One region of the Xenorhabdus sp. Sc-CR9 genome, then DNA from elsewhere that is predicted to be linked to it. Evidence: predicted binding sites of a transcription regulator. Region 1 holds the regulator's gene; each other region holds the start of a gene.
What was found. The regulator PurR, encoded in region 1, represses purine synthesis genes. The targets are predictions, from matches to a motif close to CANGCAAACGTTTGCNTG.
Positions count from the first base shown of each region.

Region 2: glyA (serine hydroxymethyltransferase) is a predicted target of PurR. The motif match lies at 4,613-4,630, and genes of this name have one in related genera.
Region 3: purE (5-(carboxyamino)imidazole ribonucleotide mutase) is a predicted target of PurR. The motif match lies at 2,732-2,749, and genes of this name have one in related genera.
Region 4: cecR (transcriptional regulator CecR) is a predicted target of PurR. The motif match lies at 5,115-5,132, and genes of this name have one in related genera.

Region 1 is NZ_CAWQTY010000119.1:41,253-49,720, forward strand. Features, by position in the region: tRNA gene AACQ81_RS06030 (tRNA-Val) at 1-2, opposite strand, end outside; tRNA gene AACQ81_RS06035 (tRNA-Val) at 38-114, opposite strand; gene AACQ81_RS06040 (MATE family efflux transporter) at 273-1,646, opposite strand; gene AACQ81_RS06045 (riboflavin synthase subunit alpha) at 1,910-2,554, shown strand; gene cfa (cyclopropane fatty acyl phospholipid synthase) at 2,678-3,829, opposite strand; gene punC (purine nucleoside transporter PunC) at 4,250-5,431, opposite strand; gene punR (DNA-binding transcriptional activator PunR) at 5,554-6,462, shown strand; gene purR (HTH-type transcriptional repressor PurR) at 6,466-7,491, opposite strand; gene sodB (superoxide dismutase [Fe]) at 8,053-8,468, opposite strand, start outside.
Region 2 is NZ_CAWQTY010000033.1:25,830-34,297, forward strand. Features, by position in the region: gene AACQ81_RS01720 (inverse autotransporter beta domain-containing protein) at 1-421, opposite strand, end outside; gene AACQ81_RS01725 (tyrosine-type DNA invertase) at 747-1,448, opposite strand; gene AACQ81_RS01730 (3-phenylpropionate MFS transporter) at 1,693-2,928, opposite strand; gene glyA (serine hydroxymethyltransferase) at 3,253-4,506, opposite strand; gene hmpA (NO-inducible flavohemoprotein) at 4,876-6,066, shown strand; gene glnB (nitrogen regulatory protein P-II) at 6,186-6,524, opposite strand; gene AACQ81_RS01750 (NAD+ synthase) at 6,540-8,162, opposite strand; gene glrR (two-component system response regulator GlrR) at 8,347-8,468, opposite strand, start outside.
Region 3 is NZ_CAWQTY010000189.1:39,008-47,475, forward strand. Features, by position in the region: gene cysS (cysteine--tRNA ligase) at 1-1,127, opposite strand, end outside; gene ppiB (peptidylprolyl isomerase B) at 1,458-1,952, shown strand; gene lpxH (UDP-2,3-diacylglucosamine diphosphatase) at 1,971-2,693, shown strand; gene purE (5-(carboxyamino)imidazole ribonucleotide mutase) at 2,857-3,396, shown strand; gene purK (5-(carboxyamino)imidazole ribonucleotide synthase) at 3,393-4,460, shown strand; gene AACQ81_RS13290 (outer membrane protein OmpK) at 4,971-5,783, shown strand; gene AACQ81_RS13295 (MFS transporter) at 5,838-7,115, shown strand; gene AACQ81_RS13300 (LLM class flavin-dependent oxidoreductase) at 7,162-8,217, shown strand; gene ybbP (putative ABC transporter permease subunit YbbP) at 8,292-8,468, opposite strand, start outside.
Region 4 is NZ_CAWQTY010000209.1:7,691-16,158, reverse strand. Features, by position in the region: gene AACQ81_RS16275 (RHS repeat protein) at 1-913, opposite strand, end outside; gene AACQ81_RS16270 (hypothetical protein) at 1,045-2,085, opposite strand; gene dusC (tRNA dihydrouridine(16) synthase DusC) at 2,469-3,452, opposite strand; gene rhlE (ATP-dependent RNA helicase RhlE) at 3,456-4,925, opposite strand; gene cecR (transcriptional regulator CecR) at 5,290-5,967, shown strand; gene hlyD (secretion protein HlyD) at 6,049-7,059, shown strand; gene AACQ81_RS16245 (ATP-binding cassette domain-containing protein) at 7,069-8,468, shown strand, end outside.

The DNA.
Region 1 (8,468 bases):
GCACATAATATTTTTCACTGAATATCAATCAGATATTTGGTGCGTCCGAGTGGATTCGAACCACCGACCCCCACCATGTCAAGGTGGTGCTCTAACCAACTGAGCTACGGACGCAATCTAAATTTACGTGACTGACAACGGGAACGTATATTAACGATCACTGAGCTTTCTGGCAAGGGGAAAAGTGCAAATTCTTGTTCAACTGCTCGCATTTACGTCTTTTAGAATGAATTTGAAGCTTTTCCCCTAGATTGATAACTTAATATACTAAATTAACGAGTAGAACGTTTCAGGATAAAACTAACCGACTGTTTTTGTGTCCACCAAATCCGGTAACCCATCATGAACGCTGCTGCGGTTAAACCTATAATAAAGCCTATCCAGAAGCCCTTTGGTCCCATGGGTTCAGTAATATAATCAGTCAATCCCAGAATATAACCGCTCGATAGTCCTAAAAACCAATAAGAGATTAAGGTGATAAAGAAGATCGAGCGCGTATCTTTATACCCACGCAATACACCTGAACCGATAACTTGAACAGCATCAGAAAGCTGATAAATAGCTGCAAATAACATCAGATGAGAGGCAAGAATGACAACCTCAGGATTATCGTTATACATAAATGCGATATATTCGCGGAACAGCACGCTGAAAGTGGCGGTCACACAGGCAATGATCAAGCCAACAATAAGACTGGTATATGCAGATATCTTAGCACCTTCGATTGATTGTTTACCAAGGTTATAGCCGACACGGATAGTTGCCGCGATCCCCAATGACAAAGGGAACATAAACATCAATGAGCTGAAATTGAGTGATATCTGATGACCCGCCACGGAAACAACGCCAAGCGGAGAAACCAGCAATGAGACAACCGCAAAAAGTGTAACTTCAAAGAACATTGCCAGGGCGATAGGTAAGCCAAGCAGGATAATTCTCTTTTGGGTATACCACTTAGGGGCTGCAAAATTGCTAAATGTCTGGATGTCCTTTTGGGTAGGAGAATGTTTAACATATGCAAGTAGCAGAAGGAACATAACCCAGTAAACGGTTGCTGTTGCAACACCACAGCCAACACCGCCCAATTCTGGAGCACCAAATTTGCCGTAAATGAAAATATAGTTGACAGGGATATTAACCAGTAACCCGAGAATACCGATTATCATTGCTGGTTTGGTTTTCGACAACCCTTCGCATTGACCTCGCAGAACCTGATAGAACAAATAGCCAGGAGCCCCCCACATAATCGCGTGGATAAAATCCGTAGCTTTTTGGGCCATAACAGGATCGATATTATGTTGTGCCTCTATAATAAAGCGGCTGTTATACAATATCACGATGACAAAAATAGAAAGGAAGGTAGCCAGCCAAAACCCTTGTTGGATCTGACTTGCGACACTTTTTCTCTGGCCGGAGCCATTCATGTGTGCCACGATTGGCGTTAAGGCAAGCAATACTCCCTGACCAAATAGAATAGTGGGTAGCCAGATAGACGTACCTACAGCAACCGCTGACATCTCAATAGCACCGGCTTTACCGGCCATAACTGTATCGACGAAACCCATCGCAGTTTGTGAAAACTGTGCGATGATGACGGGGATTCCCAGAGCGAGCAAACTACGCGCTTCATTTAAATATTTCTGCACGTACTACACCTTTTTGATTGAAAATTGACTGAAAAAACAAGGAATATTTCTGCGAGCAAACGATGTTAGCGGAAAATATATCGCTTATAAGCAACTAATTGTATAGGACTCATTTTATTAATCCAATTATTATACGGGGTTTATACTTAATAATTGAGACTATTCATTGAATCGTATCCACATTTACGTACACCCTGCATAGTGTTTAAAAGCAATGAGTGGGTTAAACTAACTTGCTAGGTAAAATTATTAAAGAGGTTCCCATGTTTACAGGTATTGTTCAGGGAAAAGCGCCGATAGTGGCTGTTGATGAAAAAATGCACTTCAGGACCCATGTTGTTAAATTTCCGGCTGAATTATTACCCGGAATTGAGGCGGGGGCCTCTGTTTCCCACAATGGTTGTTGTTTGACTGTAACGAAGATTGATGGCGATTTAATTAGCTTTGACTTGATGAAAGAAACACTTCGCTTGACTAATCTTGGCGAACTTAAGGCAGGTGACTTGGTTAATCTGGAAAGGGCGGCTAAGTTTGGTGACGAAATTGGCGGGCATCTTATGTCCGGTCATATTATTACGACTGCTGAAATTGCCAAGATTTTCACTTCTGAAAATAATCATGAAATCTGGTTTCGAATTCACGATAAGCAATTGATGAAGTATATCTTGCATAAAGGGTTTATTGGCATTGACGGCATCAGTCTGACGATCGGAGATGTAGTGAATAATCGTTTTTGTGTCCACTTGATACCGGAAACATTAGAACGTACTACTCTCGGCAAGAGGCGTCTTGGGCAAAAGGTCAATATCGAGATTGATCCACAGACTCAGGCGGTTGTTGACACTGTTGAGCGAGTCATGGCACAAAAAGAACAGGAAAGGTTATTGTCTCAAATCGAAGAACAATAAAAAAATATTATTGAGTTGTGATATAGGCTTTTTGACGACGGTATTAAAACAAATTCAACCAAATATGAAAGCTACAGAAATGCGGTTTCTGTAGCTTTTGGAATGTTATCGGTGGAATATGCTTTATCTGGGTACTCTCAGTCCTTTTTCAAAGCCTTGTGGGCTGAATACAATCTGCCATAGTTGAATATCTCTGGCTCGAAATGCACCAGCGCAAGCATTTAAATAATAGCTGAACATCCGTTTGAAGCGCGGGCTGTAGTTATGTTCTATTTCAGGCCAGCTTGAAATAAAGTGTTCATACCATGCCATAAGTGTCCGATCGTAATCGGCACCAAAATTGTGCCAATCTTCCATGACAAATTCCCCATTAATGGCTTTGGCAATTCTTGGAATCGATGGTAAGCAGCCATTTGGAAAAATATATTTAGTGATCCACGCATCGGCACCCGATTTATCACGATTAGATCCGATAGTATGGAGAAGAAATAGGCCATCAGATTTTAGATTTTTTTTCACAATATCAAAATAAGTGGCATAATTTTTAGGGCCAACGTGCTCAAACATACCAACGGAAACAATGCGATCAAATTGAAGATTTAGATTTCGATAGTCTTCAAGGATAATTTTTACATTTAGATCCTTACAGCGTTCTTGCGCATATTTCTGTTGTTCAGCTGAGATTGTGACTCCAGTAACAGATACACCGTAGTTTTTTGCAGCATAAGCCGATAATCCACCCCATCCACAACCAATATCTAATAATGTCATCCCCGGGGATAGTTGTAGTTTTTCACAAATTAGACGGAGCTTGTGGGATTGAGCTTCTTCCAGAGTATTGGCATCTTTCCAGTAACCACAAGAATATTGCATATAAGGATCAAGCATTCGGGTAAAAAGGTCGTTGCCTAAATCATAATGTTCTTGACCTACAATCCAAGCCCTTTTGGGCGATTGTAAATTAAATATCCGAGCGGTAATTATCTGGAAAATATCTTTAATACGTTTTGGTATGCGATGTTCTAAACCAGCCCGCAATATTTTATGAAAGAAAATATCAAGGCGATCACATTCCCACCAGCCATCCATATAACTTTCACCCAATCCCAGAGAACCTTCTTTCAGTACTCGTTTATAGAAGTTTGGATTTTTTATATGTATATCGAAAGGTCGTTTGCCGTTGATTTCAATATCAGCTTCATGGAGCAATTCACGGGTGATCCTATGCCAGGAATCAATTATTGTATTTTTACCTTCAATGAAAGATGAACTCATATGCTCTCCAACATTTGTGTGATGGAATTTTTAGGTATCACTTTATATAAATAGCATTCCAAAATAGTGGTTCACTTCCTGACTCGTCGTACAACGAGGGTAAGGAATCTTGTAATTTGAGTGTAACACTATTATGAAAGCCTATTTATAGTTGTTTCTTATTATGTTAAAACCAAGAAGAATTATTTAGAAAAAATATGAAAATCATCAAGAAAGCACAAATTGCTTATTCATCCTGAAATTAAAGAGAACTTCTGTGTTCTGAAAAACCTCGAACTCCGAATTTTTTAGAATAGTGAAGTGGTATGAGTATATGAGTGAAATAGTATTTTAACAATCATCTAAGGCTACATTATGATGTAACCTTTAGATGATAATGTTCTTATTTATTATTGTGTTCGGAAATTGTTCGATTCACGTTTAATTGTTTTTTGGAATTTTGTTTTGTAGCCAATAACCTACTGCCATGGGAACAACAGTAGAAACCATAACTGTTGTTGTCGATAGAAGAGGATATTTCATAAATAGCGAGACAATCATACTTGCGACAAAACAAAGCCCTAATTGCAATGCATTTTGTAATGCGGCAGCTTTACCACTGTTCTTAGGGTAAACAGAGAGAGTATTTGCCACTGCAATCGGATAAGAGGCACCATTCATTGCAGCCATGACACAGAAAGGAATAAGAATCGCTATAAATGAAGGCTCATTGGAGATGGAAATCAAATAAATAATAACCATACTGACAGCATAACCAATCAGCAAAATTGGAAATACTGTTTCGCTTTTTACTTTTTCCAATAAGATACGACAACCATATCCACCAAACATAAACGCCAAAGTTTGCGGAATATAACTTAGGCCAATATCGGTAGGGTCATAGCCCATATTATTCAAAATTGTTGGTGAACCAGTCAACCAGGCAAAAAAGCCAGCGCTGCAAGAAGCATAAATCAATACATTCCCACTAAAAACAGGGGAGCTTAGTAATTTAAAGAAAGAAATCGTTGTTTTGCCGTCGGTATTAGTTTCGGTATTACCATATTTATTGGTTAATAAAAATGTTGGAGCCAGCAGCAAGAGCGTTACTGCCAATAATACAAGGAAAATAATTCTCCAGCCATCATGCGTCAATAACCATGCCCCCAATAAAGGTGCAAGGGCAGGGGAAAGCGCAACTAAAGGCATGATCATGGCAAAAACGCGTTTGGCTTGTTCTGTATCATATCTGTCAACGACCAGAGCCTGCCAGGAAACCGCCGCAGAACAGACCCCTACCGCTTGAATAAATCTCAGTACAAGCAATTGCGTGGAATCAGTTATCCAGAGCATACCTAAACAGCTAATGGAAAATAGAGATAATCCGATAATAAGAACAGGCTTTCTTCCTAAACGGTCAGACAATTGCCCCCATAACAGCTGGGCAAAGGCAAAGCCAGCGAGAAAAATACTGAGACTCGCACTGATAGAATTTGCTGAAGTACCTAGTTCTGCTTTCATTGTGTCAAAAGCAGGCAGATACATGTCGATAGCCAAGTAACCGAGCATACTCAGCCCGGAGAGATAGAACATGAATAGAATTGAATTTTTATTTGTTTCCATGGTGTTAATAATTTGATTTGTAGTTGATAAGAGAATACCCGACTTATTCTATATGGCATGATTTTTACTTGTGAAACGGTAATATTTGCACCATGCTGTGAAAAAAATTGAAAGGAAGATATATGTGGTCTGAATACTCTCTGGAAGTTGTTGATACTGTTGCCAGAACAGGAAGTTTCAGTGCGGCTGCATCTGAGCTTCATCGAGTACCTTCTGCTATAAGCTATACAGTAAAACAACTTGAAGAATGGTTGGCTGTGTCTTTATTTGAGCGCCGTCACCGTGATGTTGATTTGACTGAAGCAGGCGCTATTTTTGTCAAGGAAGCCCGCTCTGTTATCAAAAAAATGAATCACACCCGACATCAGTGCCAACAAGTGGCTAATGGTTGGCGGGGACAGTTAAGTATCGCCGTTGATCAAGTTGTAAAACCTGAGAGAACTCACCAATTAATTTTGGATTTTTACCGACATTTTCCTGATATTGAGCTATTCATCTACCCTGAAGTCTTTAATGGTGTATGGGATGCACTAGTCGATGAGCGGGTGGATGTCGCTATTGGCGCGACACGGGCGTCTCCTGTTGGTGAACGGTATAGTTTTAAGGATATGGGATTCATGCCTTGGGTATGCGTAGCCAGCCCTGAGCATGAGTTGTCAGGTATATCAGGAAAATTAAATGATGACCAAATGCGACCTTATCCTAGCCTATGTTTAGAAGATACTTCACGTAGCTTACCCAAACGTGATACGTGGGCTTTAGATAATCAGCGACGGTTGGTGGTTCCAGATTGGAATGTTGGACTAAATTGCCTGATGGATGGACTATGTATGGGAATGGTGCCCAAGCATCATGCATTACCGTTGATCCGCAAGAAAAAACTGATAGCGCTCGAACTCGAACAACCATTACCTGATAGTCCATGCTGCTTAGCATGGTCGCAAAAAAGCCATTCACCAGCATTAAGTTGGTTGTTTGATTATCTTGGCGATAGTGAAACACTTAATGCTGAATGGTTGCAAGAAAACTAACTATCAACGACGATAGTCGATGAAAGGTCCATCCGCGACAGAACGTCTTTCAACGAGGCGTGGATGGACTTCAATCGTTTGTGCCTCTTCACGCTTGTTGACTATCCTATCCAATAACGTTGAAAAGGCCATTTGTCCCAGACGTTCTTTAGGTTGGTGAATCGTGGTCAATGCGGGAGTAAAATAACGGGCATTACGGATATTGTCATAACCGATGATAGAAATATCTTGTGGAACGCGTAGCCCCAGCTCATCAGCGGCACAGATTGCCCCCATTGCCATAACATCCCCACCGCAAAAAACAGCCGTTGGGCGATGTTTTTGATTCAGAATCTTACACATGGCCTGATAGCCGGATTCAGGCTCAAAGTCGCCTTGCACAATCCACTCATCCCGAATAGCGACATTGGCTTCTTTGAGTGCCTTGAGAAATCCTTGGTGACGTCCGCCGCCAGTATTTCTTGCCAGAGAGCCGGGAATAGACGCAATATCCCTGTGACCACGTTCAATCAAATAACGGCCTGCCAAGTAACCACCATGAAAAGCGTTATCAATGATTGCATCGGTAAAATCTCCCCGAGATTCGCCCCAATCCATGACGACCATGGGAATATTACGGTAATCTTCTAGCATGCCCAAAAGCTGCTCAGGGTATTCGGAGCACATTACCAGCAGGCCATCTACACGTTTTTGTGCCAACATGGCGAGGTAAGCTTTCTGCTTATCAATATTGTTATGAGAGTTGCATAAAATCAGGGTATAGCCTTTTCTATAGCAACTATTTTCAACAGATTCTATGATTTCAGCAAAATATGGAGCTTCACTCGACGTTGCCAACAATCCGATAGATTTTGTGTGGTTAACTTTCAAGCTACGGGCAACGGCGCTGGGGGAATAATTTAGTTCTTTAATAGCAGCCCAAACGGTAGCCTTTGTATCTTCGGCGACGAAACGGGTTTTATTGATAACATGGGATACGGTAGTGGTCGAAACACCAGCGCGTTTGGCCACATCTTTAATCGTTGCCATGATAAAAAGGACTCCTGACCTTATGGTCTAAATTTATATACCTTATCTTTCAAGCTGCTGCTTTGGTTGATAGCATCTATTTACCGATATGCTTCAACTTGAAATCTATTGGATATGGATATTTGTTAAGCGTTTGCCAACATATTTATATATAGAGTGATGGCTGGCAATAATTTAGCGATGAACCTTGAATTTTGTCTGATCTAACTCAAAAGTGAAAGTAATAATCAATGCTATAAAGAGTATAGATTCAAGATTGTTGTATGTTTTTTCAGATAATACGGTAACTGATTATACAAAATTTATGGTGTTGGGTAGTTTTACTTTGTACATTGAGGAAGTTCTATGGGTACAGATCTGAAGTTGGGATTAATGGTTGCCGGCAGTGCATTAATCATGATTGTTTTTTGGGGAAGCCTTTGTATTATCTAATCAGGATCAAGAAAAAGAATTGACGTGTAACACCTCTTGCTTGAAGGGCCGGTTTTCCGGTATTCATTATTCAGTGAATGGAAGAAAGCCCGCCCTTGTTATTATAATTTGGTATGAAAATTGAGCTTATTAAGCCAAGTTTTCCTCAACAAATTTCCAGTTGACCAAAGACCAGAAATGTTCCAAATATTGAGGGCGTGCATTACGGTAATCGGTGTAATACGCGTGTTCCCAAACATCAACAGTCAGAACTGGTTTATCTTCGCCGGTCAGTGGAGTGGCTGCATTAGAAGTGTTAACGATAGCCAGGCTTCCGTCAGTTTTCTTAACTAACCATGTCCAACCTGAACCAAAGTTTTTCAGGGCAGCATCAGTAAACTGCTGTTTAAATTCAGCAAAAGAACCGAAGGCATGATTAATGGTATCTGCTATTTTTCCAGTTGGTTCGCCACCACCATTTGGTGACAGGCTATGCCAGTAGAAAGTATGGTTCCAGACTTGCGCTGCATTATTGAAGATACCACCTTCAGATGTTTTGATGATTT
Region 2 (8,468 bases), on a different contig from region 1:
CTGCCAGCCAGTGTTCGGTGTTGCCGTGTTCAGGCTGGCTGACGGCCGATGCACGTGTCAGGCTCTCCGACAGTAACTTATCCGTGCTGGTATGAGGCACTTCAATCTCATCGCCGGCCCCCAGCGCGGAGAACGGCTTGTTGAACGCCCGGTGCTGGTTCAGTTTTTTCAGCGCCGAAACAGTCATGCCGTGCCGCTTGGAAACGGTTTTGACACTTTCGCCAGCCATCAGACGGTAAGACCGGATTTGCTGATGATGCTGTATTTCTTGTGCAACATGTTCTGTTTTGGCTATCGCCAAGGCGGGGGTAAACGCTCCCGCCACAGGGAAGGCCACTTGCGCAAAAATATTTATCCAGGCCATTTGCTTGAGGCGATGCCGCTGTTTATCTGTCCACTGCTTACCTTGTTTCTTTAGCATGTTTATCAACCTTCTGAATCAACATTATCCTCGACGGACGTCTCAGACGTCAGTGCTATTGACTCATCCCAGAGCGGTGTTGCTATCCACATGTGTTGTTATCCACCAGATGAATTGACAATTAGTACCAAACTGTCAACTAAGGAGGATTTATCCAAAAAAACAAGATTGATAGACAAAATGACCACTGAAGATTGATCAATGCAGGGAATTACTCTTTCGATATCGAATACTATGTAAGGGAGGGAAAATAAATAGAAAAATCAATCAGAAATAAATTGACTGGCATCGTCAGGAAAGACAAAAAACAAGGAAAATTTATTAGTTAAGAATCAATAAGCTGAGTTGATTTTTGCCGATGGAGAAAAACATAAACTAAAGTTAAGAAGAGCCATTTTAGGTGACTTGACAGTTTGGTACTAATTGTCAAGTAAGCGCGTTTTCCTTTTTGATCCCATATCGTCTCGAAGCGACCCGCATTACTCGCAGTGTAACGGACAGTATGACGAATATTACGGTGGCCTAAATAGTCCTGAATCAAACGGGTATCGACACCATTGTCCGCCAGTGCATAACCACAGGCATGCCTCAACATGTGCGGATTCGCGCAAATCGACAATCTGGCCTTCTGGCTGGTCTGCCGGATGATTTTATACATCTGCTGCCGCGACATGCGCTGACCATTGCGGGAGAGAAACAACCAGTCTGCCTCTTCCCCGGATTGTTGGTGTGGCGGAGCTTTTGATAAATAATTCTGTCGATATACCAACCAGTGACGAATAAGCTGGACTTCACGTTGTACCATAGGGTGAATGGTAGAAAAGCCATTTTTCAGCCGCTGTACCCGCAGGCTTCTGCCATCCAAATCCACATCCGACAGTTTCAGACTCAACAGTTCAGAAACTCGAAAGCCGTGAATAAAAGACATAAACATCATACATATATTACGTTCCGCATGGGCATGCTTGCCCAACTCCCTGAGCAGAATCTCTATCTCAGGCTGAGTCAGGTACTTACGTTTTAGCATGGTATTCACCTCCAGAAAGCGATAAAGAGCCAGTTCCATCCAGCTCTGGGGATAGAATAATAAAAACGGGTCATTTATTAGTGTTGTTGATTATTTGCAGAGTGCAAGGTGAGTGAGTGAATCTTGATCATCCACAATATTTTTAGACAATATTTTTATGATAAAAAAACTCCGTTATTTTAAACGGAGTTTATATGTGGCATAAAAATCCCTGTTAATGCCCTTTTATCATTTTCGCATTTAATTAATGCGCATGGGCTTCTACTTTTGGCCGCAGAAAAAATGCCGGCAAAGCAACCAATGCCATAACCCAGAATATGCCACCGCCCATGCGTTCATACATGAAACCGGCAACTATACTCATGACTGCAATACCGCCTCCCATCGCTAAAGCGGAGTAGATTGCCTGCAACCGAATAATTTCGTTTTCTCTTCTGGCACCAATAAATCGCATTGCAGCCAGATGGCAAACAGTGAAAGTACCGCAATGCAAAATCTGAATAATGATTAAAGCATATAATTCGGTAGATATTCCCATCAATCCCCAACGAAACACGCCACAAATACAGGATAGTAACAATAGATTACGCGCACTCCAGCGGCGGAATAATTGATTACTGCATGTAAAAACGACAACTTCTGCAACCACTCCCAATGACCAAAGATAACCAATGGTTGATGAAGAATAACCTGCTTTCTCCCAATAAATGGAGCCAAAACTGTAGTAACCTGCATGTGCCGCTTGTAATAAAGTCACGCACACTAAAAATTGCCATACAGATTTTTCAGACAGGAGTTCTTTAAAAGATACTGCATTGGTATTTGCTGTTTTAATTTTGCCGACAGGCATAATAGAAGGCTTTAGCATCATACCCAATAGCATTCCGGTGACGCTGAAAATCAAAAAAGCGAGAACAATATGATGTGTACCAAACAAATCACTGCCAATCCAACCATTAAGTCTGTCAAATGACATACTCCAGCCAAAATCAAGGCTATCGATTGAGAAACTGACTCCATTGGCAGACATTAATATGCCCGTTAGCGAGGAACTGATAATAAACGCAATCGAACCCCAGACCCTTACCTTGCCATAATCAAAAGTAAATTGTTTGTGCCATGTTCCCGCCAGAGCATCCGATAAAGGCACTAAGGGGGAAAAAAATAAATTGAAACCTATCATGACAAAGAAAATCCATGCCCAGTGACTGCCAAATACAAAACCAATAGTAAAAAGTAACGATAATAATGAGAGGAAACGCAATGCGTTAATTAATTTGGATGGATCTTTTACCATAGGAGAGATGACCAGACTGCCGATAAAGCGGGCGATCAATCCAGCACCCAGCAATATTCCTATCATTGAAGGTTCAATACCTTCGCCTTTTAACCAAACAGACCAGAATGGCAGGAATATGCCGAAAGAAAAAAAATAAGTGAAATAACCTAACCCTAGCCAAAATGTCGATGGAACAGCCATCCAAATGCCTCCATTTTTCAAATGCAAAAAACCCGCTCAGGACTGACATCATGAGTCGGGTTTCCATTTTATCGATAGCACTTTTATCGATAGCACTACTTGATCACGCTGATATTATAACCTTCGTCTTTCAAGACACCGCTTTGTTGGCCACACTCACTCACCCCAGTCACCGTTTTTATAAACATACGGTTCACTATGCTTTTGAAGGTTCGCTCTCTTGCCGTCGAACTGCATCCTGAAATCCATTGGGTATATCTGACTAATAGCGCTGATACGTAAATGGTATTAACCAAACAGTGCTAACCGATATTTTATTTCAATTTACGCGTAAACCGGATACTTCGCACAGATTTCCAATACTTTCTGTCTAACGCTTTCAACCATCGCATCATCGTTGATGTTGTCTAACACATCACAGATCCAACCAGCTAATTCACGGGTTTCTTCTTCTTTAAAGCCACGTCGGGTAATAGCAGGCGTGCCGATACGAATACCAGAAGTTACGAACGGGCTACGGGGATCGTTAGGCACACTATTTTTGTTAACAGTAATATTGGCGCGCCCTAATGCTGCATCTGCTTCTTTACCGGTAATGTCTTTATCCACCAAATCCAACAAGAACAGATGGTTTTCAGTCTCACCAGAGACCACTTTATAGCCGCGTTGCAGGAACACTTCTACCATGGCTTTCGCGTTTTTGGCGACTTGCTGCTGATAAATCTTAAATTCAGGCTCCATCGCTTCTTTCAGCGCAACAGCCTTACCGGCAATAACGTGCATCAGCGGGCCACCCTGAGAACCGGGGAAAACAGAAGAATTTATTTTCTTGTAAAACTCTTCATCACCACCTTTCGCTAAAATCAGGCCACCACGTGGGCCAGCCAGTGTTTTATGCGTTGTGGTTGTGACAACGTGGGCATGAGGAACTGGATTTGGATAGACACCCGCAGCCACCAAACCAGCGACGTGAGCCATATCAACGAACAAATAAGCCCCGATTTCATCGGCAATTTCACGCATCTTCGCCCAATCAACAACACCGGAGTAAGCAGAGAAGCCGCCGATAATCATTTTTGGCTGGTGTTTTTGCGCTTGGGTACGGATATCGTCGTAATCAATTTTACCTCTGTCATCAATACCATAAGGCACGATGTTATACAGTTTACCGGAGAAGTTGACTGGAGAGCCGTGAGTCAAATGGCCGCCGTGAGCCAGATTCATCCCTAAAACAGTATCTCCGGGTTGCAGCAATGTCATATACACCGCAGCATTTGCCTGAGAACCAGAGTGTGGCTGGACGTTAGCATAATCTGCACCAAACAACTCTTTCGCACGGTCAATCGCAAGTTGTTCAACAACATCGACATACTCACAGCCGCCATAGTAGCGTTTACCCGGATAACCTTCCGCATACTTGTTAGTGAGCTGAGATCCTTGAGCCTGCATAACCCTTGGGCTGGTGTAGTTTTCAGAGGCAATCAATTCAATGTGTTCTTCTTGACGACAAACTTCCTGTTCCATCGCTTGCCACAGTTCGGGATCGTAATTCGCAATATTCATTTCACGCTTTAACATTTGGTTCTCCTGACTCAGCTACATCACTAAAAATCACCCCTGAGGGCCAGAATGTCACACAGTGTAAACTCTTTTTCTCTAATGAGATAGTCTTGACAAGATAATTTACGCAAACGTTTGCATTGTTTGTTGATGGCCTCTTTGCGGCTAAATAACTAGCTATAAAATCAACAATTTCAGATTTATCACTAATATTTGTGATCTTAATCAAAATTTATTCTCATAAAAAGACAAGATCCTTTCGAATTTTTGGTTTAAATCAACATGATCTTCTTTTTTTTATTTGGTGTATTCCCAAATGCTATAAGTTGCATTTAAAATACATCTTATAGATTTCGAGGTCATTTGAGGAAAACTCAGGAGATTCCCATGCTAGATAGTCACGTTATCACCACCATAAAATCCACCATTCCACTGATCGTTTCTACAGGCCCGAAACTGACTGCCCATTTTTATGAGCGTATGTTCAAACATAATCCTGAATTAAAAGATATTTTTAACATGAGCCATCAGATAAATGGTGCTCAGCGTGAAGCCCTTTTCAACGCGCTTTGCGCTTATGCCTCGAATATTGATAACTTGTCGGCACTCTTGCCCGCCGTGGAAAAAATCGCCCATAAACATACCAGCCTGAACATTCAGGCTGAACATTACCAAATTGTGGGTACACATCTTCTGGCAACAATTGATGAAATGTTCCACCCCGGTGATGAAGTTCTCAACGCTTGGGGAGAAGCCTACAATGTGTTAGCCAATGTCTTTATCCATCGGGAAGAAGAAATTTATCAGGATGGTGAAGATCAGGAAGGCGGTTGGCGTGGTCTACGTCAATTCCGTGTCAGCCGGAAACAGCCACAGAGTGATGTCATTACCAGCTTTGAATTTGTGCCCGTTGATGGCAGCAAAGTTATGGATTATAAGCCCGGGCAATATTTAGGGGTCTATCTGGAAAATCCTGCGTTTGAAAACCGCGAAATTCGCCAATATTCACTGACCACAGCGCCAAACGCAACCCATTACCAAATTGCAATTAAACGTGAACCTCAGGGCAAGGTTTCAAACTATATGCACGATCACTTACAAGAAGGTGATGTCGTGATGCTGGCAGCGCCGCACGGTGATTTCTTCCTTGATGTCCAGCATGATACTCCCGTTACACTGATTTCTGCCGGTGTTGGCTTGACACCAATGATGAGTATGCTGCAACACTTACATCATCAGCGTCATGCAGGTACAGTCAATTGGTTTCACGCAGCAGAGCATGGCGGTTATCACGCTTTCTCAGATAAGGTAAATGAAATTTCCCAATCTATGCCTAATCTCCATTCTCAGGTTTGGTATCGTGAACCACGTGCTCTGGATCAGAAAGGAGTGGATTATCAATACACCGGATTTATGGATCTGTCCCTTGTAAGGGATTCGGTAACGGAAAAAGGGATGCAATTCTATTTCTGTGGGCCAATCGCTTTCATGCAATATATCGCCAAACAGCTTCTGGAAATGGGGGTTGATGAACAACATATTCACTATGAATGTTTTGGTCCACATAAAGTGATTTAACACAGCCTCATATACAAATTAAGTGATAACGGTTGCAAATTGGAAATACTTATATTCCTCTCCCATTTGAATATGGGTCATTACCCATGTTTCCGTTATCACTTTTTTCGGAATTCCAGTTAAATCGCTTCTTCGTCCTGCTCACCAGTACGGATACGCACAACACGGGCAACATCAAAAACAAAAATTTTGCCATCACCGATTTTGCCGGTTTGTGCGGTCTGCATGATTGTTTCGACACAGGTATCAACAATATCATCCGGTACAATAATTTCTATTTTGACCTTTGGCAGAAAATCCACCATATATTCCGCACCGCGATAAAGCTCAGTATGTCCTTTCTGGCGACCAAACCCTTTTACTTCTGTCACGGTCATACCAGTGATACCCACTTCAGCCAGAGCCTCACGTACATCATCCAGCTTGAAAGGTTTGATAATTGCATCAATCTTTTTCATGAAGTTTTCCTGTTATTACCAGTTCTTACGCCCGAAACCAGAAGTAATCGGGTAGCGACGATCTTTACCAAAATCACGTTGTGTAATACGTGGGCCGATAGGTGCCTGGCGACGTTTATATTCATTTATATCAACCAGTCGGATCACTTTGCGAACAATGGCTTCATCAAAACCTTCAGCAACTAAATCAGCTACTGTTTTGTCTTTTTCAACATATCCTTCAAGGATAGCGTCCAGCATGTCATATGGCGGCAAACTATCCTGATCCAGCTGATCCGGTGCCAGTTCCGCAGAAGGTGGACGATCTATTACCCGCTGAGGGATAGCCGGAGATACTGTATTACGGTATTCGGACAATGCAAATACCATCGTTTTTGGCACATCTTTCAACGCATTAAAGCCCCCCGCCATATCGCCATACAAAGTGGAGTATCCTACTGCTGATTCACTTTTGTTACTGGTCGTCAATACAAGGCGGCGGCGTTTGTTTGACATCGCCATCAAAATAACTGCACGACAGCGGGCCTGCAAATTCTCTTCTGTTGTATCTTTTTCTGTTCCCGCGAACATCGGTTCAAGTTGCGCCATAAACGCATCAAACATAGGTTCGATGGATACCACATCAAACTCAACACCCAGCATTTGTGCTTGTTCCCTGGCATCGTGGATGCTCATCTCTGAGGTATAGCGGAATGGCATCATAACCGCCTGCACATGCTCTTTACCTAGCGCGTCTACAACAATCGCCAATGTCAAACCAGAATCAATCCCGCCGGATAAGCCAAGCAAAGCGCCTTTGAAACCATTTTTCTGTACGTAGTCACGAACAGAGAGCACCAGTGCCTTGTAGATTTGTTCAAGCAATGGCAGCTGAGGTGTAGGGTTCGCCATCGGTTCAATATTCATGTCATTGAAGCGGCATTGTTCAATCTGCTCTTCAAACGCTGCCATACGATGGGTAATTTCACCATTTGTATCAAAAACTTTTGAGCAACCATCAAAGATAAGCTGATCTTGTCCGCCAACCTGATTGAGATAGATGATCGGCAGTTGAGTGCGCTGGCAATGGGATTTAATTAAGGTACTGCGAATATTCGGTTTTTCACGATTATAAGGAGAAGCATTAATCGACAGAACAATTTCTGCGCCAGCTTGTTTCAGGGCATCAATTGGCACATCAAACCACAAGTCTTCGCAAATCAACAAACCAAGATTATAACCCTTAAATGGTATTACACAGCTTTGCTTACCCGCCTTGAAATAACGCTCTTCATCAAAGACGCCATAATTTGGTAGTAACTGCTTGAAATATCTGGCAACAACTTCACCCTTCCAAAACAGTGAAAGGGCATTGTAGAGTTTGCCATCTTGTTGCCACGGATGCCCCACTAAAATAGCGACCTGAGAGCTTGCTTCCTGCAAACGTATCAATTGTTCACGGCAACGTTGATGCAAATCGGGACGGAACAGTAAATCTTCAGGAAAATAGCCAGACAGTGCCAGTTCTGAAAACATAACCAGATCAGCATTTTTTTCTTGCTGTTCCTTGACTGTTTGCAACATACGCTTGCAGTTGCCTTCGATGTCTCCCACCAGCCAATTTAACTGGGCAAGACCGATATTAAGAGTACGACTCATAGAATGCGGCTCTCCTGGGCCATAATTCATCTATCTATCTTACTTCGTCTTAGCAAGACAGTGCATCTATCCCTTCATCTTTCAAATTTCAGCGTTGGTGCCGCGCTGCAATCTGAAATCCATTAGGTATATTAGATATATACAATTTTTATTCAGTGTAAGGATTTTTGAAATGGTCGAAAAGTTATTCTTTAAAATCACTGGCATCCAACTGATGCCTGGCCAGCAATTTATAGAATTCAGTCCGGTTACGCCCTGCCATGCGAGCAGCATGTGTTACATTGCCTTTGGTTATTTGCAGTAATT
Region 3 (8,468 bases), on a different contig from region 1:
GCAGCCATACTTTCTGTCTTCAAGCGGTTGATTTCACGAGCCATATCAAACAAGACTGAATATGCTTCCGGCGTGTTGAAATCATCATTCATTGCTTCAATGAAACGCGCTTCAAACGTTTCTCCACCAGCAGGCTGAACCGTTATATCTGTACCGCGCAGGGAGGTATAGAGACGCTCAAGGGCAGTACGTGCCTGTTTCAGGTTCTCTTCCGTGTAGTTCAACTGGCTGCGATAGTGACCGGACAGTAAGAAGTAACGCACCGTTTCAGCATCGTAATATTTCAGCACGTCACGGATAGTAAAAAAGTTATTCAGTGATTTGGACATTTTTTCTCTATCCACCATGACCATGCCAGAATGCATCCAGTAATTGACGTAAGGGCCGTCATAAGCACAAGTAGACTGCGCAATTTCATTTTCATGATGCGGGAACATCAAATCAGAACCACCACCGTGGATATCAAAATGGTGACCAAGCGCCTTACCGTTCATGGCAGAACATTCAATATGCCAACCCGGGCGGCCTGCACCCCACGGAGATTCCCAGCTAGGTTCACCCGGCTTGGACATTTTCCACAATACGAAATCCATTGGGTTACGTTTTACATCTGCGACTTCAACACGTGCCCCAGCTTGTAATTGTTCTAAATCCTGACGGGAAAGCAGGCCGTAAACAGGATTGGTATCAATGGAAAACATCACATCGCCATTAGTGGCAATATAAGCATGTCTGCGCTTAACCAGCTCTTCGGTGATTTCAATAATTTCGGATATATGATGTGTCGCACGAGGTTCTGAATCTGGGCGCAAGATATTCAGCGCATCAAAGTCACTGTGCATTTCTGCCAACATGCGTGTGGTCAAATCGTCGCAGCTTTCATTGTTTTCAATTGCACGCTTGATAATTTTGTCATCTACGTCAGTAACGTTACGAACATAGGTCAGATCGTACCCCAAGTAACGCAGATAACGGGTAATCACGTCAAATGCAACAAACGTTCTACCGTGACCAATATGACACAAGTCATAAATGGTGATGCCACACACGTACATGCCCACTTTTCCTTCATGGATCGGCTTAAATTCTTCTTTTTGGCGGCTGAGAGTATTGAAAATTTTTAGCATCAGTGGGTTTTCCGTAAAAATTGATGTACGTGTAATAAAATCAAATGAATTTGCTGATTATAGGCTTCTTTATCAGCGATATAAATTATACCCGTCGTCTTCGAGTTGCAGCTCTTTTGACCGCAATTTGAACCCCATGGGAGATAAACTAAGATATTAAAATCAGATAAGGTATTTCACCTTGATATGCAATACATTGCAAGTACCGTAAGCCAGCCCTTACCTGATACTGTTTCGAATACTGACTCACTATCTCAGATATGATATAACAACGTTTCTCCGAACCCCTAAAATACAGGGTCAACCAAAACTATTATCAGGATTTCTATTATGGTGATTTTCCACACCAATTTTGGCGATATTGCAATCAACACATTCGAAGAACAAGCACCTGTAACTGTTGAAAATTTCTTGAGTTATTGTTCCGAAGGTTTTTATGACAACACAATTTTCCACCGTATTATCAATGGATTCATGATTCAAGGCGGCGGCTTTGAGCCGGGCATGAAACAGAAAACAACTAACGCTCCTATCAAGAACGAAGCTAATAATGGTCTGAAAAACAATCGCGGCACTCTCGCAATGGCTCGTACTAATGATCCACACTCTGCAACTGCCCAATTCTTCATCAACGTCGTAGATAACGATTTTCTGAACTTCCGTTCAGAGCGTCCAGACGGCTGGGGTTACTGCGTATTTGCTGAAGTCGTTGAAGGCATGGATGTGGTTGATAAAATCAAAGCTGTTTCTACTGGTCGCAGCGGTATGCACCAAGATGTCCCACATGAAGATGTGATCATTGAACGTGTGACTGTCAGTGAATAACTGAGAGTTAATCGTTAGATGAGTACACTGTTTATTGCAGATTTGCATCTCAGTGAGCAAGAGCCGGCAATTACTGCCGGTTTTCTGCGTTTTTTACGTGAAGATGCGATTCAGGCTGAAAGTCTTTATATTCTCGGTGATTTTTTCGATTACTGGATTGGTGATGATGATCCCAACCCACTACACACCAAAATCGCGCAAGCACTCCATGAATTGAAGCTAAAAGGTATCTCCTGTTATTTTATTCATGGTAATCGAGACTTCCTGCTTGGGTCCCGCTTTGCCAGAGAAAGTGGTTTGATCTTGCTGCCACAGGAAAAAGTGCTCAAATTGTATGGCAAACGGGTTCTGATCCTGCATGGCGATACACTATGTACAGATGATATCGGTTATCAGCAGTATCGTAAACGGGTACATACTCCGTGGATTCAACGGTTGTTTTTACTACTGCCTTTATTTATCCGATTAAAAATCGCTGCCAAAATGCGTGCGGGTAGCCAATACGCCAATACCCGTAAATCCGAAGCCATTATGGATGTCAATCAACAAGCGGTTATCGAATACTTCAAACAATATCAAACAGATTGGATGATTCACGGGCATACCCATCGCGCGGCAATCCATGATATTAAAATGGGTGACAAAACCGTACATCGCGGTGTATTAGGCGCATGGCATGACCAAGGTTCAATGTTCAAGGTGACAGAAACTTCCATTGAATTGATATATTTTCCTTTTTAATCCCTGTTAATTTTTTGGAAAAAACTGATAAAGTAAACAACGCAAACGTTTTCCTTATGAAGTCAGCGTGATATGATCCCCCTTCTTAACCATCATCTTTGTTCTGGTAGACACCCAATACAGGAGCATCTGATTTATGACGACCGGCTCTGATCCCGCAAAAATGACTTCTACGGCTGTGATCTCTTTTACAACAATACCAACGCAGCCACACGCCAAAATCGCCATTGTCATGGGTTCAAAAAGTGACTGGGCGACAATGCAACACGCAGCCGATATTTTGACCGCCCTGACGATCCCTTTTCATGTTGAAATTGTTTCAGCACACCGGACACCTGATAAACTTTTTCATTTTGCTGAACAAGCTAAAGAAAACGGTTTTGAGGTGATTATCGCAGGTGCAGGTGGCGCAGCACATTTACCGGGCATGCTGGCTGCCAAAACTTTAGTGCCTGTGTTTGGTGTTCCAGTGCAAAGTGCCGCACTGAGTGGGGTTGATAGCCTATATTCGATTGTGCAAATGCCAAAGGGCATTCCGGTTGGTACGCTGGCTATCGGCAAGGCCGGCGCGGCAAATGCAGCACTGCTTGCAGCACAAGTGTTGGCTTTACATGATGATATGGTGTTTAAACGGCTCTCAGATTGGCGTCAGGCACAAACACAGGATGTTTTGGATAATCCCGATCCGCGGGAGGATGCATGAAACCTGTTTGTGTATTGGGAAGTGGTCAGTTAGGCCGAATGTTACGCCAGGCAGGTGAACCATTGGGGGTTACTGTGTATCCCGTTGGCTTGGACGCAGAACCGGAAGCCGTACCTTATCAGAGCAGCGTCATCACCGCAGAAATTGAACGTTGGCCGGAAACGCCGCTAACTCGTGAATTAGCGCACCACAAGGCTTTTATCAATCGCGATATTTTTCCACAGCTGGCAGATCGCCTGCCACAAAAACAGATTATGGATACTCTGGGCTTGGCGACAGCGCCGTGGAAACTTCTTTCCGACCCAAGCCAATGGCCACAACTGTTTGCTGCATTAGGTGACTTTATCATCGTTAAACGTCGGACGGGCGGTTATGATGGGCGTGGTCAATGGCGTATTCGACCGGGTGATGAATCGGAATTATCCCCTGAAATTTACGGTGAATGTATCGCAGAACAAGGGATTCCGTTTTCTGGGGAGGTGTCGCTGGTTGGAGCCCGTAATGCCCAAGGTAAATCTGTATTTTATACATTAACCCACAATCTGCATCAGGAAGGAATTCTGCGTACCAGTGTTGCCTTACCCAACACAGATCAAAAATTACAGCGGCGGGCAGAAAAAATGCTATCCGCTATCATGGATCATTTGAATTATGTCGGCGTTATGGCGATGGAGTGTTTTATTGTTGGCGATGACTTGTTGATCAACGAGCTGGCACCGCGGGTTCACAATAGCGGCCACTGGACACAGAACGGAGCTTCAATTAGTCAATTTGAACTTCATTTACGGGCTATTTTAGATCTGCCTATGCCTCAGCCAGAAATCTTTTTGCCATCCATTATGGTTAATCTGATTGGTACAGAGATAAATCCAGCATGGCTGAATTTGCCGCTGGTTCATTTACATTGGTATGAAAAGGAAGTTCGTCCTGTACGTAAGGTTGGGCATCTGAATCTGGTTCATTCCGACAGGGATGTATTGAAAACGACTTTGGAAAGTTTGATACCATTATTACCCGAAGAGTATCAAAGTGGGCTGAAATGGGCACAAAATAAATTAAGTTGAAGAAAACCGTAAGGAAGCGGTAACGCATTGAAATAGCTTACCGCTTACAACACTGAGTATATCAATAGTTTTTATTTTTTGATAATGCTCTGGAAAGAGTATCCACAATTGTTCTTGTTGTTTGATCTATTTCATAATTAAAAAAATCACCTACCGTGATTTTACTGAATAAGTTTCACCTGTTGTGGTGAAATTCACCACTTCATTAATACCTGCTACATGTCCATAGATAATTGATATGTAACATCATGCTAAAGTTAAAATATATAACCTCATCTTCTAAAAATTATGCATTTTATTTTTAATAAGACTCTTATATTAATATCAGCATCTTATTATATTATTTTTTAAATAATAAGAATCTATGGTATAAAATTGTTGAAGAAGATTGCAAAACTCCGGATAACCAAGTGCTGGTTTTAATACTGGTACTTTACTAAGTATAAAGTTAGTTTATGGGATAAAAGAGGGATTTACCTAAGTCCCTATAAAATAACGAGGAGAAACTCAGTGTCATTTCGAAGGAAGCAAGGAATAAACAATCTATTCACATCAATGACAACAATAAGTGCAATGTTACCTGTCGTTTCATTATGTTTTCTTTTTTCGTCACCGGTACAGGCCGATGATTTCGTTAATTTTCAATCAATCGATACCAGCCTTTACTTCCAATCCGGAAATAAAGTCGATCCTGAGAAAACGCTCTCCCCTATTGTCGAAGCCTTTGGTGATTATAAAATCGGCGATATGTATGTCTACAGTATTTGGCAAAATTCTCTGCAACATGACTATCAAGGCGATAAAAGCACTTATTACTATAAATTTGTGCCAAGACTCAGTGCCAGCAAAATCACGGGGTATGATTTTTCTTATGGCCCATTAAAAGATGTGCTGTTTTCCCAGTGGATTGCCAAAACCAAAAACGTAAAATATGACTATTTCCCCGGCATCAGCCTTGATTGGCAAGTGAATGGATTCAGTTGGTTACGTACCATTTTTTATTTTGAAAATAATTCAAAAGGAAGCTGGAACGATCAACGTATCCACATTGATTATGGCATTCCTTTCACTAATCGGTTAGGGGATTTCCGCATCGTAGGGACTTTCGACTATACATTGGGGCTACACGATAACCCTGAAATGATAGATTTCAAGCCTGAATTACATTATGACTTAGGGAAACAACTGGGATATCAAGCTGGTCATCTGTGGACTGGGGTTGTCGTAAATCCGGTCAAAAATAAGTACAAAATAAAAGATACGCCAAGCTTTCGCACGAATCAATTTAGCTATGGGGTGTTTATTCGATACAGCTTTTTCTAATAAGCACATAAAATAGTGCCGTTTTTAATGGTTTATATCCTTGATGGGGTCAAAATGTCCATTCAATACGACAAATTCGGACGTACTTATCAGTGGTTTTTGCTGATACTTTTAGGCATGGTCTATTTTTTATCCACCGCAACAACCTTTACGTCATTGGGTGTTGTCCTACCCAGCATGATTAATGAACTGGGGTGGAGCTGGACTAATGCCGGTTTGGGATTCACGCTGCTTGGCCTGACTTGCGGGCTATCCAGTTTTCTGCCAACTGTGTTCATTCGTAAGGTTGGTGTTCGTTTCACTCTGTCCATTGGGTTGCTGATTTTTCTGGTCGGTTTCTACAATCTTTACCACACATACGCTATTTCATCATATTTTATCGGTACTGCTTTAATTGGTGTCGGTTTTACCTTTTTGGCGACGGTTCCGGGCACTTATGTCATTTCACGCTTGTATGAAAAACAGTCCCTTGCTTTTGGCGTCTATTTCACGATCGGTGGATTAGGGGGCGTGATTGGCCCATGGATCTATTTTTTGGCAACCCGTGTCTGGGGAACCTGGCGGATGCACTGGATGATCTCCGCTATTGTGCTCACCATTTTCGTTATTCTGACCCTTATTACCCTTCAGGAAGGAAAACGGGAAATTGCCCATGCAAAGGCCGTGAACCAACAACATAACAATCAGGATACACTCAGCATTTATCGCACCAAGCAGCGCTGGACTGCGCACCAGGCACTGCGAACATGGCAATTCTATGCGATTGCAGCAACTTACACCGCATTTTTATGGTGTGGTATTACAGTCAATAGTTTTGCGGTTGCTCATATTATCGAAAATGGTTTCAGCGAAGCTATCGCAGTAGGGCTATTGAGCACGATGGCCTTTATCAATGCGTTTTCCAGATTGGCCGGAGGCGCAGCCGGGGAATGGGTTGATCCGAAAAAATTACTGATTGGCAGCCTGACTATTATCATTCTTGGCCTAATCGCGCTGAGTATCGCTTCTTCATGGCCATTCTTGATTGCGTTCTCACTATTTGTCGGCATGGGATATGGAATGACTTTCCTCGCATCCAGTGTGTTATTGGCTAACTATTTTGGCCGCAAACCTTATCTTGAGCTGTTTTCAATCATGAACCTGATTTCAACATTGGCTTCTCTGGCGCCTTTTTTTGCGGGTGCCATTAAAGATTACTCAGGTAGTTTTACTTTAGCGTTCCTGATTATTGCTATCCCCGTATTCATTGTTCTTGTCATAACATTAATGATGAAACCGCCTGCTCATAAAATGAGAAAGCATTCGGCAGAAAACACTCAATTTACTGAATAGGGCAAGAATGAGCTGAAATAACATACATACAAACAAGGAAAGAGTGATGTCAAAGAAAGAGTTTGGTGTATTTCTACCCATTGCCAAAGGTGGGTGGATCATCTCCAAAAACACGCCACCACTGGATGCGTCTTATAAACAAAACCGTGAGGCTGCTATTCTGGCTGACCAGATTGGCCTTGATTTCATTATGTCCATGGGTAAATGGCGCGGGTTTGGTGGCGAAACAGATCATTGGGGCTGCTCGCTCGAATCCGTCACGATGATGGCTGGTATTGCTGAAGTTACCCACCGCGCAAAATTAATCGCTACTGTTCACGCGGGGCTACATAATCCGGCTGTCACGGCTAAAATGATCGCTACTCTGGATCATATTAGTCAGGGGCGTGCTGGCCTGAATATTGTTTCCGGTTCATTCCGAGATGAGTTTGAACAAATGGGTGAATGGGATGGTAGTTTAGACCATGATCAGCGCTATGCCATGACCGAAGAGTGGACCCAGTTGATCAAACGACTTTGGCGTGAAAAACAGGTTGATTATGAAGGCACTTACTTTCATCTAAAACAGTGTGTTTCTGAGCCTAAACCTCTTTCACTGCCGCGCCCTTATCTGGTTTGTGCCGGTCAGTCCGAGCAAGGGCTGCGTTTTAGTGTACGTCATACCGATGTTTGTTTTATCGGTGGCAAGGATGAGGCTGAAACCCGCAACATCAGTTTAACCGCCAAACGTATTGCAGCTGAATACAATACAACAACGAAAACATTCTGCATGTGTACCGTCATATGCGCTGAAACAGATACCTATGCTGAAACCCTTGCCCAGTTCTACCGCCAAGGTTTGGATGTGGAAGCCGTCAAAAATATGATGCGTAGTTTCGGCGTCGATATGGATGGAAAAAGTAATGCGATGGTTGAACGCTCCCAAAATGCCTTTATGACCCATACCGCCATCGGTGCGCCAGATACCTGCTATAAGCAACTGGCAGATTTAATGCGCACCTGTGAATTGGATGGCGTGATGTTAATCTTCCCCGATTATATAAAGGGGTTAAAGGTTTTTGGGGATCAGATACTGCCCAGATTAAGAGAGGAATTTTCCTGATAAGATCAGATAATCACTTTAAAAATGGGGAGCGTTTTTTTCAAAACCTCCCCCTGTTTTATTCTACTTTTATTCTACTCTGGCAAGCGTCGATAATGCCCTTTGCCACGCAATAATCTAATCCCCAGCCAACTGCCACATAATGAAAGCAGTAAGCTGCTGATAATGGGAAGTAAAAACCACATCAGCCATTGTGGTTGCCACGGGAAATGAAAGACCTGAGTCTGCAATAACCATAGCGCAATTTCTGC
Region 4 (8,468 bases), on a different contig from region 1:
CCTCCCCCCCGTAACCGAGAAAATTATAATTGGTGTATTCATACGTTCGCACAATATTGGCCCCATGACCGGGGTACTGCGTATACTTGCTGACATAGGGCAAAGGGGGCAAATCGACCCCAGCAGGAAACTTATGGCCGTTAAAATTATAATTCACACTCTCCTTCAATCCCGTCGGGGACAAAACCTCGCTTAATAGCTTATTATTAGTATATATATACTTGTCATAACCCATCTCCCATTTCAATGTGTGGTTATCAGACTGCTTTTTAATCTCAGTGACATAACCATAATCAAAGAGGAGTTGGATCTCATAAGATTCAGTGGTATCTGGCCAGATTGTAATCCGAGTATAAGAGTCTAATTCATAGTCAACTGTTAACAATACATTCTCTTCATCCGAAATCGATACCAGATAGGGAACCGGAGCCAGGGCAAAATTCCATATCAGGGTTAGCGTATGCCCCAGAGGGGTGAATATCTGGACAGGCACTTTAAGATCATCAACATTGTCAGGCCCCGTCAGGACTTCAATCAGGCCGGATTTGTGAATCACCCGATAAGCATTCTGGGTGACGTCTTTTTCAAACCGCACGACATCCTGCTTGTATTGATTTAAATGAACGTCATTATTGAATTCAGTCACTTTATAACGCTCTCCGGTTGAAAGCGCTAATAGCTGATTTTTCCTGTCATACTGGGTCAGCCCCACGGAAAAACCAATGCCAAAGCCCATATTTTTCTCATTCAGGGGGTTATAAGAAAGCGTTATCGTTTGGGTCGGCCCGAGCTGATTGTTGCCGGTCAGTTGGGCTATCAATATCATATAATTAAACAGACCAGTACGAGGATCAACACTACCCATCGCTGCACTTTGAAAGTTATGGGCGTTCGAAAAAAAAGAATTATTCATTTTGTTACCTCTTTATAGGAAAAACCTATTTTTCTGGTTCAATAATAAGAAGATAAGAAAAATAAAGTTACAATAAAGATTTGTAAATATGCCAAATAGAAATAACAAAAATCCTTATTAATCACATCAAACTAATCCTCAACAAAAAAAACATCTGATTTATTTGCATTGCTATCATTATTTGGCATTAACCAATATTTACCTTTGTTTCCATATTGGTCGTAAATAATAATATAAAATTGTTTATACCAAACATCCTGTATGTGAGGAAAAGATGGGTCACCTACCACTAATATACTAAAACAAAGAAAACCATATTGTTGTTTAACTTTTATATCTACAGGAAACGTAATAGGCAAATCAAACCATTTTCTATTACCGATAGACTCCATCGTTTCTTTACCTAAGGGCCAAAGAAAGTGAGCATAATAATATCTATATCCATTATCCTCATGATAAAGCTGATGAACCTGGCCTGTTGAAACGCCTTCATCTCCCCCAATTTCTAGTTTGGTAATAATTAATCTTTCAGATGAGTCCTTTATATCAAGCGATATATAGATATTAATTTGTTCCCAGCTTGAATCAAGATGACCTGGAATTGAATACTGGCTGGCAGCCAATTCTTGTTTTTTATTTATATTAGGCAATTTATAAAATACTTCATTTATCCCAGTTAGCTGGACAAAGTCATCACCATCTTCCCCGAATACTGTAGAGTGATCTCCATCTGGTGCTTCCACAAGTACAGCTATTTGTTTGACTTGATATACCTCTGAAGATGAACAGTATACATAAAAAGTTATCCTTGCTTTTGAGTATTTCTCCTGACTCTCTACAATGGAAGATGAGACATGGGGCACAGCAGTAAATTCGTTAGGTTTATGTGAATATGCCCATTTAAAATTTGTCCCTTCTTCTACCTCAATGGGTAGTTTTTCTCCTGTATTATAGTCAACCAGAAAAGTTTTTTTTATAATGGTATTTATTGGGACATCTACTTTATTTCCATAATAATCATATGGATCAAAATAAACATTTACAGCTATTCTATTTCTTCTGTTAGCAAAGATATAGCTTTGATTACTGAGTTGAGGCAATTTTATCTTCAGATATTTTGCACTGTACCAAGGTTGAGATTCAGATTGATCGTATTTTTCAGTATCTTTCATAAAATTTTCCTTTAAATTTATTAAAATGAGTTTAAAATAAAAACCTCATGAAAATAACGGGGTATAAAAATATAATAAATATCCCCATAGCAAGCTACGGGTTATTAATATATTAATTAAACCCTGATGAATTAAATAAGGAATTTTTAAATTATAGTTAAACTTTCTAGATACGCCAGCTATAACAAAAAATAATTATCCAATCATATTCTTTATAACTATAACTTATCTATTCATTATGAATTTATTTTAATTCACATATTCCGACAAAAAATAAAACAGATAATTTATTTAAACTTAAAATAGATATTGCTTATTAATATTTTAATTAAACTTATGTTATATACCCAGCGGATTTCAAGATGCAGGAGGAATAAACACAACTAACAAACCTGAGGTTCTAAATCTATTGAATATCGCAGTAAACATTCATCTGCTGCAAGAGAGATAACGGTGGAAATTTCAGCAGACGTTTTTAATGCCCTGATTTGCATAAATAATATATCAGCTTCATTATATTCTTTACGCAAGTACCCCAACCATTGTTTAATACGGGCAACGTGATACAAACCCGTATCACCCTGCTTTTCCAGATAGGTATATTTTTGTAGTAGCTTAAGCACACCGCTCCACGGCATCCTCGGTTCGTTATATTTAATTACACGACTCAAGTTTGGCACATGCAGTGCGCCACGGCCGATCATCACAGCATCACATCCTGTAGTGTTGATACATGCCTGAGCGCTCTGCCAATCCCAGATTTCACCGTTGGCAATTACAGGAATAGAAAGGCGACGGCGAATCTCGCCAATCGCCTCCCAATTGATGTGCTCTGCCTTATAACCATCTTCTTTGGTTCGACCATGCACAACCAGTTCTGTTGCGCCAGCCTGTTGGACAGCATCCGCGATCTCAAACTGACACTCGCCAGAATCCCAGCCCAAACGGACTTTTACCGTCACTGGGAAGCCGGCTGGCACAGCTTCACGCATGGCTTTGGCACCACGATAAATGAGTTCGGGATCTTTCAGTAACGATGCCCCACCACCACTGCCATTCACAGTTTTGGAGGGGCAGCCACAATTTAAATCGACACCCCAAGATCCCAGTTCAACCGCTCTAACCGCGTTTTCTGCCAACCATTCTGGATATTGCCCCAAAAGTTGAATTCTGACCGCTGTTCCCGATGGAGTCCGACTCTGGTTATGCAATTCAGGGCACAACCGGTAAAACGATTTTACCGGCAGTAAGCTATCAACCACGCGCAGGAATTCTGTAACACAGAGATCGTACTCGTTGATTTCACTCAACAACTCCCTGACCAATGAATCCAAAACACCTTCCATCGGAGCCAGCAAAACGCGCATGGATTACTCTCCCGAAGCTATCACACGTGGCGCTTTGGTTGTGGTTCTCTGACGACGCTGACGAGAAAATTTATCTTGGCTGCGTGGACGCTCACCATTTTGATTCACATTATCTTGTTTGGAATAACCTTGCTTACTATTACTACTACGTTGGCCTCGAGGTTGTTCACTACGTGAATCGTTACCGCGAGAATCACTGCCCCAGGGACTGTTTCCATGAGAACGGCTGCCACGTGAACTGCTGTTACGGGAGTCACTGCCACGAGAATTGCTAACGCGGGAGCTGTTACCACGATCATTGCGTCCGTTCTGAATAGGCTCCGCCTTAATGGAAGGATCAGGTTCATACCCCGAAATGGCAATACGTGGAATTTCCCGCTTCAATAACCGCTCAATATCTCTCAGGAGTTTGTGTTCATCCACGCACACCAACGATATTGCCTGACCAGTTGCATCCGCACGGCCAGTACGCCCAATGCGGTGAACATAATCTTCTGCAACGTTTGGCAGTTCATAGTTGATCACATGCGGCAATTGATCGATATCCAACCCACGGGCAGCGATATCCGTTGCTACCAACACACGAATTTGTCCGGTTTTGAAATCAGCCAGTGCGCGCGTTCTTGCACCCTGACTTTTATTGCCGTGGATCGCAGCCGCAGTCACACCATCTTTATTCAGTTGTTCCGCCAGTCGGTTGGCCCCATGTTTGGTGCGGGTGAATACCAGTACCTGCTGCCAATTCTGGTTGCCTATCATGTAAGAAAGCAATTCACTTTTGCGTTTTTTGTCTACAAAGTGGATTGATTGTTCAATCTGCTCAGATGCTGAGTTACGGCGTGCCACTTCTACACTCACCGGATTATGCAGCAATTTATTGGCCAGATTTTTAATCTCATCAGAAAACGTTGCAGAAAACAGTAGATTCTGGCGTTTTGCAGGGAGTTTGCTCAATACTCGACGAATATCATGAATAAAGCCCATATCCAGCATACGGTCAGCTTCATCCAGAATCAGAATTTCAACGCGTGAGAGATCCACCGCATTTTGGTGTTCTAAATCCAGCAAGCGCCCCGGTGTTGCCACCAGAATATCGACACCACCCCGCAATTTCATCATTTGTGGATTGATGCTGACGCCACCAAACACGACAAATGAACGCAAACTGAGATATTTGCTGTAATTACGTACATTTTCACCCACCTGAGCCGCCAGCTCCCGAGTTGGTGTCAAAATCAATGCCCTGATCGGACGGCGACCTTTTCCCTGAATGGGAGATTCACTTAAGCGCTGCAAAATAGGTAAAGTAAACCCTGCTGTTTTTCCCGTTCCTGTCTGGGCGCTAGCCAGAAGATCTTTACCGGAAAGTACAACAGGAATAGCCTGTTGCTGAATAGGGGTAGGTTCCGCGTAGCCTTGTTCTTCAACAGCACGCAAAATATCAGCCTTCAAGCCGAGTGACTCAAAATTCATAAATAAGAAATACTCCAGACTTCACCATTCCTGACATCAATTCAGGGGCAGTTTTATGGGAAGAAAACAGACGCGATAAAACGCAAAGAAATAACACAAACTGCCATGCACCTAAGTGCAGCATTATAACAGATATATATTCCCAATCAGACCAGATAAACCAATTAATTAGCTCGAAGATACGGATTGCAGACAAACGATTACGATAATTTTTCAAAAACAGGAAAATTCTTTTTTATAAGCGTCTATTAAAAAGGCAATTTGTGTCAGCTTTACATCGACTTACTTTAGTTTTAAAGTTAATCATACGATTGATATATTTACGACACTCCCGAAAATTTTTTGTAACAGGAACTCTTTAAACATGGCAGAGAAGACGGCTCAAACTTCACGAGGCGAACAAGCCAAACAGCAACTTCTTGAAGCGGCAATAGAAATTTTTGGCAGATCTGGTCTGGAAGGCGCCACTACCCGCAATATCGCCCAGCACGCACAACAAAATATCGCTGCCATTGCTTACTATTTTGGTTCCAAGGAGGGATTATATCTCGCTGTCGTGCAGCATATCGCTGATAGACTAAAATCAGAATTTACCCCACTGGTTGGGGCTATTGACCATTTCTTTACCAAAACTCCGAAACCTTATCCACAAGAACAAATACTGGAATTCATTCATCAAGGAATGGTTAGCTATAACCGCCTGATTTTCGAGAAAAGCAGTATTAATATCAGCCGCATCATGTCACATGAACAATTAACGCCAACAGAGGCTTACAACGTCATGCATGAGCAAGGTCTGGCTCCGATTTATTCACGTTTGAATAAATTAATCGCTAATTATATCGGTGCTGATGAAGACCAAATTTCAACCCAAATCCATACCCACGCCCTATTGGGCGAAATTCTTTCTTTCCGTCTGGCACGGGAAGCTTTATTGCGCCAAACAGGTTGGGACAACATTGGTGCCAAAGAGTACGCATTAATCAATCAGGTTTTATCTCAACATATCAATTTATTGCTTGATGGGTTACGGAATAGATAACGCTACAGCCGTATATATCCTAAGATCTTTCAACCAATTGCAAAATCTCAGGTTTAAATTGAACAAGACATAAGGGATAGTATGAACAATAAAAAGTTTGCTCTTGCCCTATTGGCGCTCATTGTTGTTATCGGAGCCATTGCTGGCATTTATTATTATCAGGAACAAAATAGCAAAGAGTTAACCTTATATGGCAATGTCGATGTCAGAACTGTCAATCTTAGTTTTCGGGTTGCCGGTAAACTGTCAAGCCTGCAAGTCGATGAAGGTGATGCCATTACGGCAGGTCAGACTCTCGGTCATCTTGATAATGCTCCCTTTATTCATGCCCTGAACCAAGCCAAAGCCGCCCAAGATGTTGCCAAAGCTAACCTTGCCAAAGCTGAAGCGGGTTATCGCACTGAAGAAATCGCTCAAGTCCGCGCTGAAGTTACTCAAAAAGAGTCAGCATTTCACTTTGCCGATAGTTTTTTGAAACGTCAGCAAGGATTGTGGCAGAGTAAAACTATCTCAGCCAATGAGCTGGAAAACGCCAAAACCGGGCGCAATCAGGCATTCGCTGCCCATCAGGCCGCAAAAGATAAATTACGCCAGTTCGAAACCGGTTATCGAATAGAGGAAATTGCGGCTGCCAAGGCGCAACTTGCTCAAGCGCAAGCAACTGTCGCACAGGCGGAACTCAATCTGAAAGATACTCAACTTACTGCTCCATCAGCAGGTGTTATCCTGACCAGAGCCATTGAACCGGGCACTATGTTAGCGGCTGGAAACACGGTTTTTACCCTGTCACTGACCAATCCTGTCTGGATCAGAGCATATATTGATGAGCCTAATCTGAATCAGGCTACCGCAGGACGAGAAATTTTGATTTATACCGATGGACGGAAAAATCAACCTTATCATGGCAAAATCGGCTTTGTATCTCCAACGGCCGAATTTACACCTAAAAATGTTGAAACACCGGATTTAAGAACGGATTTGGTCTATCGCCTGCGGATCATTGTCCTTGACCCCGATGAGGGAATAAAACAGGGAATGCCAGCCACCTTGCGCTTTACTGATTCGAATTTCACTGAAGCAAAAGATAAGTAAGGTAATGACATGACCAGTTCAGCTTATAGAATAAAACTGAACGGCGTGGAAAAAACCTTTCCAGGATTGGACACCCCTGCTGTATCTCGTCTACAGGCAGAAATTCAGGGTGGCTCAGTTACAGGTCTTGTCGGCCCGGATGGTGCTGGAAAAACCACGTTGATACGCATGCTGGCCGGTTTATTGAAGCCTGATAGCGGCAATATAGAAATCATGGGACTTGATCCCATCAAGAATAGTGTTCAAGTTCGTTCTGAACTCGGCTATATGCCACAGAAATTCGGCCTGTATGAAGATTTAACCGTAATGGAAAATCTGACTTTATATGCCGATTTGCGCGGCGTGATGGGTGAAGAACGCAAGGCAACATTTCAAAAATTACTGACTTTCACCGATTTAACCCGCTTTACCGAACGGTTGGCCGGTAAATTATCCGGCGGCATGAAGCAGAAACTGGGTCTGGCTTGTACGCTTTTGGGTAGCCCGAAAGTTTTGCTGCTTGACGAACCGGGCGTGGGCGTTGACCCTATCGCTCGCCGTGAATTATGGCAAATGGTGCATGAACTCGCTTCCGACGGTATGTTGATCCTGTGGAGCACTTCGTATCTGGATGAAGCCGAATTGTGCCGCGATGTTTTGCTGCTGAACCACGGTGAATTGCTCTATCGTGGTCAACCCCAAAATTTAACCCGAAATATTGCAGGCCGCTCTTTTTTGCTTGATGTCAAACAGGAAGCACGCCGCAAAATGCTGCAACATGCCCTTACCCTGCCTCAAGTCACGGACGGCGTTATTCAAGGAAGATATGTTCGCCTGATCTTAAAAGAGAAAGCGGATAAAAATGTATTACTCCGGCAAATAGGGTTATCAGAAGATAATATTTTCGATGCTGAACCACGTTTCGAAGATGCCTTTATCGATTTGTTGGGCGGCGGCCCATCTCATCGTTCAGAATTGGCTGAAATCATGCCTAAAATCCCGCCAAATCCGACAGAAACCGTAATAGAAGCCTGTAATCTGACCAAAAAATTCGGGGATTTCGCCGCTACTGACAATGTAGATTTCGAAGTGAAGCGTGGAGAAATTTTTGGCCTGCTGGGGCCTAATGGTGCCGGAAAATCCACCACGTTCAAAATGATGTGTGGACTGATGATCCCTACATCCGGCAAGGCTCTGGTTCTGGATATGGATTTAAAAACCAGTTCAGGCAAGGCACGTCAACGCCTTGGTTATATGGCCCAGAAATTCTCCCTGTATAGCAATTTGACGGTTGAGCAAAACCTTAAATTTTTTTCCGGTGTTTACGGGCTGAAAGGCCGGCATCAGCGAGAAAAAATGTCTGATATGATCAGCGCCTTCAATCTCGAACCCATCTTACATCAAAAGACGGATAGTCTCCCACTCGGCTT